2 regions of the Peribacillus sp. R9-11 genome follow, and region 2 is predicted to be linked to the other one. Evidence: riboswitches for the same ligand, from Rfam matches in the RefSeq annotation. Region 2 holds a riboswitch; the other holds the start of a gene.

Region 1 (3,424 bases), 1.8 Mb from region 2:
AAACCAGATAATGCAAGGTTAGTAGTTGATATAAGGTGTCCAAAAAGGCTATGAAACGACTCTATTCCCTCGATAAAAATGGCTGATGGAGCAGGAAGTAGCCATTTTTCAACCTTTAATAAGCCTGTTGCTAACTCCCACACTATTAGCAACAATAATAAAAGAAAGAAGGGAGCCCCCTTCTTCCAAATCTTTCTTCCGCTCATGGCCGATATTTCTCCGTTAACGTATCCATCGTGATTCCGCTAGGCTGGTACAATATTTTCACTTGGGAAATGACATTCGGCGAACCTATTTCAATCATTCTCACATTCATTTTTTCTATAACGGCCAGAAGCTCAGAAAGCTCACCTTCCATTGTTGTTTCAAGCGGGTGCACCTCGTACTTGACACCTGATTCATCGATGATTTTGATCGCTTCATCGACTAAGGGGATGACATTTTCCCCTTTAGGAATAATTTGTATACTAATTAATGAGTTTGCCATTGTAGTTCCTCCTATTGTGGTAAAAATTCATTGGTAAATGCTTTCTCAGGATCGAAATCACCTTCAAGAAGATTATTTTCAGTCATCCACTCACTATAATTCTTCCAAATTTCAAGCTTTTGTTCACCCCATCTAGGAGCATCATCCTGATACTTAGATGCAAGCCACTTCTGGCTTTTCTTCACTAGCTTTTTATCTAGATCTGGTGCAGCCTTGATTAAAATGTCTGCCGCATCATCAGGATTCTTAATCGCAAACTGGTACCCTTTCGAAGTTGCCTCTACGAACGCTTTAACAGTATCTGGATCCTCTTTAATCATCTTTTCATTTGTGGTCAAAACAGGCGTATAGTAATCGAGCTTATCTGAGTAATCAGTTAAGTAAACCATATTCAGCTTTTCATTTCGCAATTCAGCCTCAATACCTGTCCATCCATAATAAATCCAAGCGAAATCAATATCTCTTTTCACTGAAGTGAAAAAATCCGAGTCGCCTGTATTTACTATTTCCACTTTATTTACATCCGCATTATCTTTTGTCATGAGAGATTCGATGATAGCCTTTTCAACTGGAGACCCCCAGCCACCATACGTTTTCCCTTCAAAATCCTTAGGTGTTTTAATATTTTTAGCCACAGGAGAAGCGAATCCTGAGGTATTATGCTGGATGACAGCCGCTAACGAAACAATCGGCACGCCTTGCACACGAGCCTGTGTAATGCCCTCCTGGTAGCTCACGCCAAATTCTGATTTCCCTGAAGCCACAAGCTTATCAGCTCCTGCCTCACCTGGCATGATAATTTCTACATCCAGGCCTTGTTCTTTAAAATACCCTTTTTCCTTCGCTACATACAATCCTGTATGGTTTGTATTCGGTGTCCAATCGAGAACAACCGAAACCTTTTTTAATTCTTTATTGTCTTCATTTTTACCTGCTTCTTCCTTTTCAGTAGTGCCGCCAGCACCACATCCAGCTAAAAGGAATAACAAAGTTATCAGTGGCAATAATTTATTCACTATTTTTCCTCCTACACATTATATAAGGTCCATATGCCGAAACTTTATTGGGTGCCAGTCCCCATCCAAATAATAGATTAAAAAACAAAAACGCCCGAGGATGAATTCGGACGTTAACATACAAAACAGAAAGTCAGTCATAATATGTTCCCTCCGCTGGCATCATCCAGATCAGGTTCAAAGAGTCAGCATCTTAAGGACGCAATCTCAGCCAGCAATACCGGCTCCCCTACATTTCTTGCACATATGAACTTTTCTCTCTCATTATATCAATTCATACAGAAAAGGGAATACTAATTTGCTTCTTCTAACGATGGGCCATTCTGATCATCCTCAGTAATAGGAATAAAATTTGATCAGTATTGTTCAGCAACTCATATAATAATTATTATTACACTGTAGATAGTTCTTGAACTACTTGAATTAATCATTTAATTTTGTGACCAAGAGGTGGATATGATTATGATAAAAATTAATCAAAAATGGTTAGATGTCAGTCAAATCCAACCAGGTATAATATCTGAAAAAGCATTAGAAATTCTCCAATTAATGTGGAAATATCCGAATATTTTTGTATATAAGACAATGGAAGATCTTAAATTCGATATAGAGATGAGGCTGCAAGTCAATAAAGCTGCCGTTTCGTTAGATAAGAGTAATCCTGAATTTACAATACTCGAGGATTCTGTATGCAATGAACAATATTGGCGACTTACAAAAGATGGAGCATTTGAGCTTAAACCAAGCGTACCCCCTCATCTGGCACTTGAGGATATTTTCATAAACGGAAGTCTTTACGCTTTCGAATGCGGGACAGCGATAGTCATTGTTTTTTTAAAAGCTGTTTTAGATACGGTTGGTCCTAAGAATTTTGACCGTCTTTTTTCAGGCCTTACTCTTTATGACTGGCACTATCCGCAGAATTTGATTCTTCGAGTTCATGAAGGGACGGGTTATGTACCAGGCGACTGTGTTTACTTCAAAAACCCAGATTACGACCCGAGCACTCCAGAATGGCAAGGGGAAAATGCGATATTCCTTGGAGAAAACCTCTTTTATGGCCATGGGATTGGGATTACCAATCAACAAGGAATCATCGATGAATTAAATAGCAATAGAAAGTGGAATGCCATCATATCAGCGTTCCTAACAAAGCATATTGTAAGTATAAATAGTTCCCACTATAGTCAATTCAAGCCAAATATCCCCCGTAATAACTCCGTGTCGCTTCATGACTGCCTATCCAATATAATTGTTTCTGAAATAGGCTCGAGAACTTTTCTAGCGTAGGATTAACCGTTTCTCTTATTAAAGATATAGATTTTGAATCACTTTTCGTTTATTTTAATAGCTTGTGAAACTCGACACTGACTAACAATTTTTTTCAGAGTGACGTGTATCACTATAAAAAAAACGCTTGGGAAATGGATTTCCTCAAGCGTTTTTTTCTTTTTATGCACCAAAGTTTCTTTTTTCTTTAAACCTACGTGTCCCTGCCTTCCCCCATTTTGTAATGGAAAGCGTATAAACCACCAAGGCAGACCAAATGAATAAAAAGGCTAAAAGATGTGCTTTTGTAAAACTTTCATGATAGACAAATACCCCGATTAACAAGGTTAAGGTTGGAGCAATATACTGAAAAATGCCAAGCATCGATAACGGTATCTTTTCTGCCCCTTTTGCAAAATATAATAGCGGTAGAGCCGTGGCAATCCCACCGCCAACTAACAGCAAGCTTGTGCTCCCTGAGGTTAAAAATTGTGATTCGGATTGGAACATCAAATATATCAAGTAACCTAGAGCAAGAGGGGTTACCATCATCGTTTCGAGTGTCAGTCCGATTGCTGATTCTGCCTTTATCATTTTTTTTGCCAGACCGTATAACCCAAATGTCATGGCTAAGACTAGAGAGACCCAGGGG
Region 2 (3,424 bases):
TGAAAATATTTCTTAGGATTTTTAATCACCCAGTGGGTCAAATAGGTTGATTTTGTTTGATTTGATAGCCATTTGTATTATTTCGAAGCTTAGGAGAATAGTATCCTCCTAAATGTAAAAGAAATCGGGTTAAGGAATTAAACCTAATACCAATAGAAGGGGGAGAAAATACCGTGAATTTTGAATTTTCAGACGATATCAAAATTTTAAAACAAGGAATCCGAGAATTTATTGATAACGAAGTAGAACCACATGCCATGTTAATTGAAGAAAGCAATGAAATCCCAGAAATCATTATGGGGAAATCGAAAGAAATGGGACTGTTTGGCCTTAGCATTCCTGTAGAATATGGTGGGTTAGGCATTGATATGGTAGGGAAATGCGCCATTCTAGAGGAGTTGGGAAGAACACATAACGGTTATACAACAGTAATAGGCGGACATACGGGAATTGGCGGCGTTGGAATTGTAGAGATGGGAAATGAAGAACAAAAACGCAGATATTTACCTGACATGGCATCAGGTGACAGAATTGGCGCTTTTGCTTTAACTGAACCAAGCGCAGGTTCACATGCCTCAAATCTGAAAACAACAGCGGTTAAAAAGGGTGAAAAGTATATCCTGAATGGAAGCAAACATTACATTACTAATGCTCCAATCGCAGATGTGTTTACAGTAATGGCTGTTACAGATCCTTCTAAGGGTGCAAAAGGAATCACATCTTTTATCGTCGAAAAAGACTCCCCAGGATTTCAACTAGGAAAAATCGAACGGAAAATGGGCCTTCATGGTTCACATTCTTCTGAAATTTTCTTTGAGGATTGTGAAGTTCCAGTTGAGAATGTATTGGGTGAAGAGGGGCAAGGGTATATGAATGCCCTGAAAATCTTGGCGAATGGACGTGCAGGAATGGCAGCACGAAACCTAGGGTCGTGTGAAAAATTACTTGAGATGTCGATTGATTTTGCTCATATGAGAATTCAGTTCGACAAACCAATCTTCGAACAACAAATTATTCAACATTACTTGGCAGATATGGCATTAGATACAGAAGCCCTTCGATCCATGACCTATCGCGTTGCGTGGATGGTTGATCAAAAAAAGAACGTCATTAAAAATGCGGCTATGGTCAAGTTACTTGGTTCAGAAACGTATAATCGTGTAGCTGATAAGGCTCTCCAAATTCATGGAGGGATTGGTTACATTTCTGAATATCCCATTGAACGTTTTTATCGTGATGCACGTATTACGAGAATTTATGAAGGTACATCCGAAATCCAAAAGAATATCATAGCGGCTCAGCTTCATAAACAGTACCAACGATAATTAGGAAAGCAGGATTAATAGTAAAATAAACTTTGCTTAAGGTTAATAGAGAATATTTTTTATGTGATTAAGTTCGATTTCCAAAGAGTATGTTAGGCGATTTTTTATTTAACATATCGTTGGATTTTATACATTACTAAAAAAAACTTTATTTAATAAGTTTGACAATTAGATTGAACGTGTTAATATAAAGGCAAATGAACTAAATATACAATTTGTACCACTAGGGGTGCTTTACAGGTAAAAGTCAATTTTACCGCAGAAGCTGAGATTAAAGTATAACTTTAAGACCCTTAGAACCTGATCTGGTTTACACCAGCGTAGGGAAGTGGGGTCATGAAACAATACGTTTATGTATTATTTCAAGTACAACCACTTTCTTTACGTCGGTAAAGGAAGTGGTTTTTTATTTGCTCAAAAGAGGTGATTATAGGTTACCAATCATTATTTATCCAGTTTCATTGCTTAATAAAATACAAATTTGGAGGTATAGAAAATGAAATTTTCAGAGGTCATTCGTAAAGAAGTAGATCATATTTGGGAAGCAAGCTTCAATCACCCGTTTGTTAGAGGAATTGGAGATGGCACATTGCCAGTAGAGTGTTTTCGTTTTTATGTCATGCAAGATGCATATTATTTATCTCACTTTGCTAGAGTTCAAGCTTTAGGTGCAGTCAAAGCAACAGATTTACATACAACTAGTCGACTAGCAAGCCATGCACAAGGAACATATGAAGCTGAATTAAAGCTTCATGAAAATTTTTCTGAGAGATTAGGTATTACAGAAGAAGAAAGGAAAAACTTTAAGCCTGCTCCTACTGCCTATGCCTACACATCCCATATGTATCGTGCCGCGTATTCTGGCCATTTAGGGGATGTGATTGCGGCCATCTTACCGTGTTACTGGCTGTACTATGAAATAGGTGAAAAACTGCAAGGGTGTATACCTGATGAGCCAATTTATCAAGAGTGGATTGCGGCATACGGAGGAGAATGGTTCCGTACGTTGGTAGAAGAACAAATCGCGAGACTTGATGAGATCGCTGAAAAAGTAACGGAAGAAGACAAAGAAAGAATGAAAGAGCATTTTATCCTTAGCAGTCAATATGAATACTCATTTTGGGAAATGGCTTATCGCTTAGAAACTTGGCCAGTGCATAAGGAAACATTAGAAGTATAAAGGAGATTGACAATGAGAAAAGGGTTGAAATTAACGGATATTTTAGTCACAATCGTGATTGCCGTCGCATTTGGAATAGTTTATATCCTTTGGGGATCGATATATTATTCCGTTAAACCATTAGGGTTACATGTAGATCAATTAATTTATGGAATGTGGTTTATAGCAGGGCCCGTTGCTTTTTTAGTTATGAGGAAACCGGGTGTGGCTCTGTTGGCAGAAATCGCGGCAGCGTCCGGTGAATTCTTTTTAGGTTCACCGTGGGGATTAACCGTACTCTTATATGGAGTTGTACAAGGAGTATTCGCGGAACTGGTGTTTATGGCGTTCAGGTATAAAAAGTTTAATATGTCGGTTGCTGTATTAGCGGCGATAGCTTCATGTGTAGGATCGGTCCTCATGGATTTTGCATACGGAGAAATTGGTGCCCTCTCTCTTTGGAATTTACTATTATTTATGATTGCAAGATTTATCGGGTCAATTTTCTTTGCTGGTGTATTTGCTTACTATCTAGTAAAAGTATTAGAAGCAACAGGAGTAACTAATCTAGTTCGTCCAGTATCAAGTAAGGATTATGCTGCACTGGATCAAAAGTAGAGGTTGATAAGTATGGAACGAATAGCTCTTGTTGAAAAGTTAAGATTGAAGTTTCCCGGTGATGAGTCCTTGATATTCAAGGACTTATCCGTCTCGTTTGATAAAGGTGAAAAAGTTCTATTGTTGGGACCGTCCGGATGTGGAAAGTCTACACTTTTGCAAGTGTTAAGTGGGCTGATCCCACATTCCATTGAAGTCCCGATGAAAGCGAAAGAACTGGAGAGCCCTTCTTCATGGGGATATGTTTTTCAAGACCCAGATAGTCAGTTTTGTATGCCATTTGCAGATGAAGAAATTGCCTTCGTCCTTGAAAACCTTTCCG

Evidence for each region. Region 2 has a riboswitch for thiamine pyrophosphate ahead of tenA (thiaminase II). Riboswitches for the same ligand answer to the same signal wherever they lie in the genome.
Region 1: another riboswitch for thiamine pyrophosphate. It lies ahead of RE409_RS20925 (ABC transporter substrate-binding protein); the one in region 2 lies ahead of tenA (thiaminase II).

The regions. Positions count from the first base shown of each region.
Region 1 is NZ_CP133763.1:4,297,864-4,301,287, forward strand. It holds gene RE409_RS20915 (ABC transporter permease) at 1-206, opposite strand, end outside; gene RE409_RS20920 (thiamine-binding protein) at 203-487, opposite strand; gene RE409_RS20925 (ABC transporter substrate-binding protein) at 499-1,503, opposite strand; TPP riboswitch at 1,635-1,744, opposite strand; gene RE409_RS20930 (protein-glutamine gamma-glutamyltransferase) at 1,966-2,793, shown strand; gene rarD (EamA family transporter RarD) at 2,956-3,424, opposite strand, start outside.
Region 2 is NZ_CP133763.1:2,536,748-2,540,171, forward strand. It holds gene RE409_RS12340 (acyl-CoA dehydrogenase family protein) at 174-1,325, shown strand; TPP riboswitch at 1,541-1,669, shown strand; gene tenA (thiaminase II) at 1,822-2,505, shown strand; gene RE409_RS12350 (ECF transporter S component) at 2,518-3,102, shown strand; gene RE409_RS12355 (ABC transporter ATP-binding protein) at 3,115-3,424, shown strand, end outside.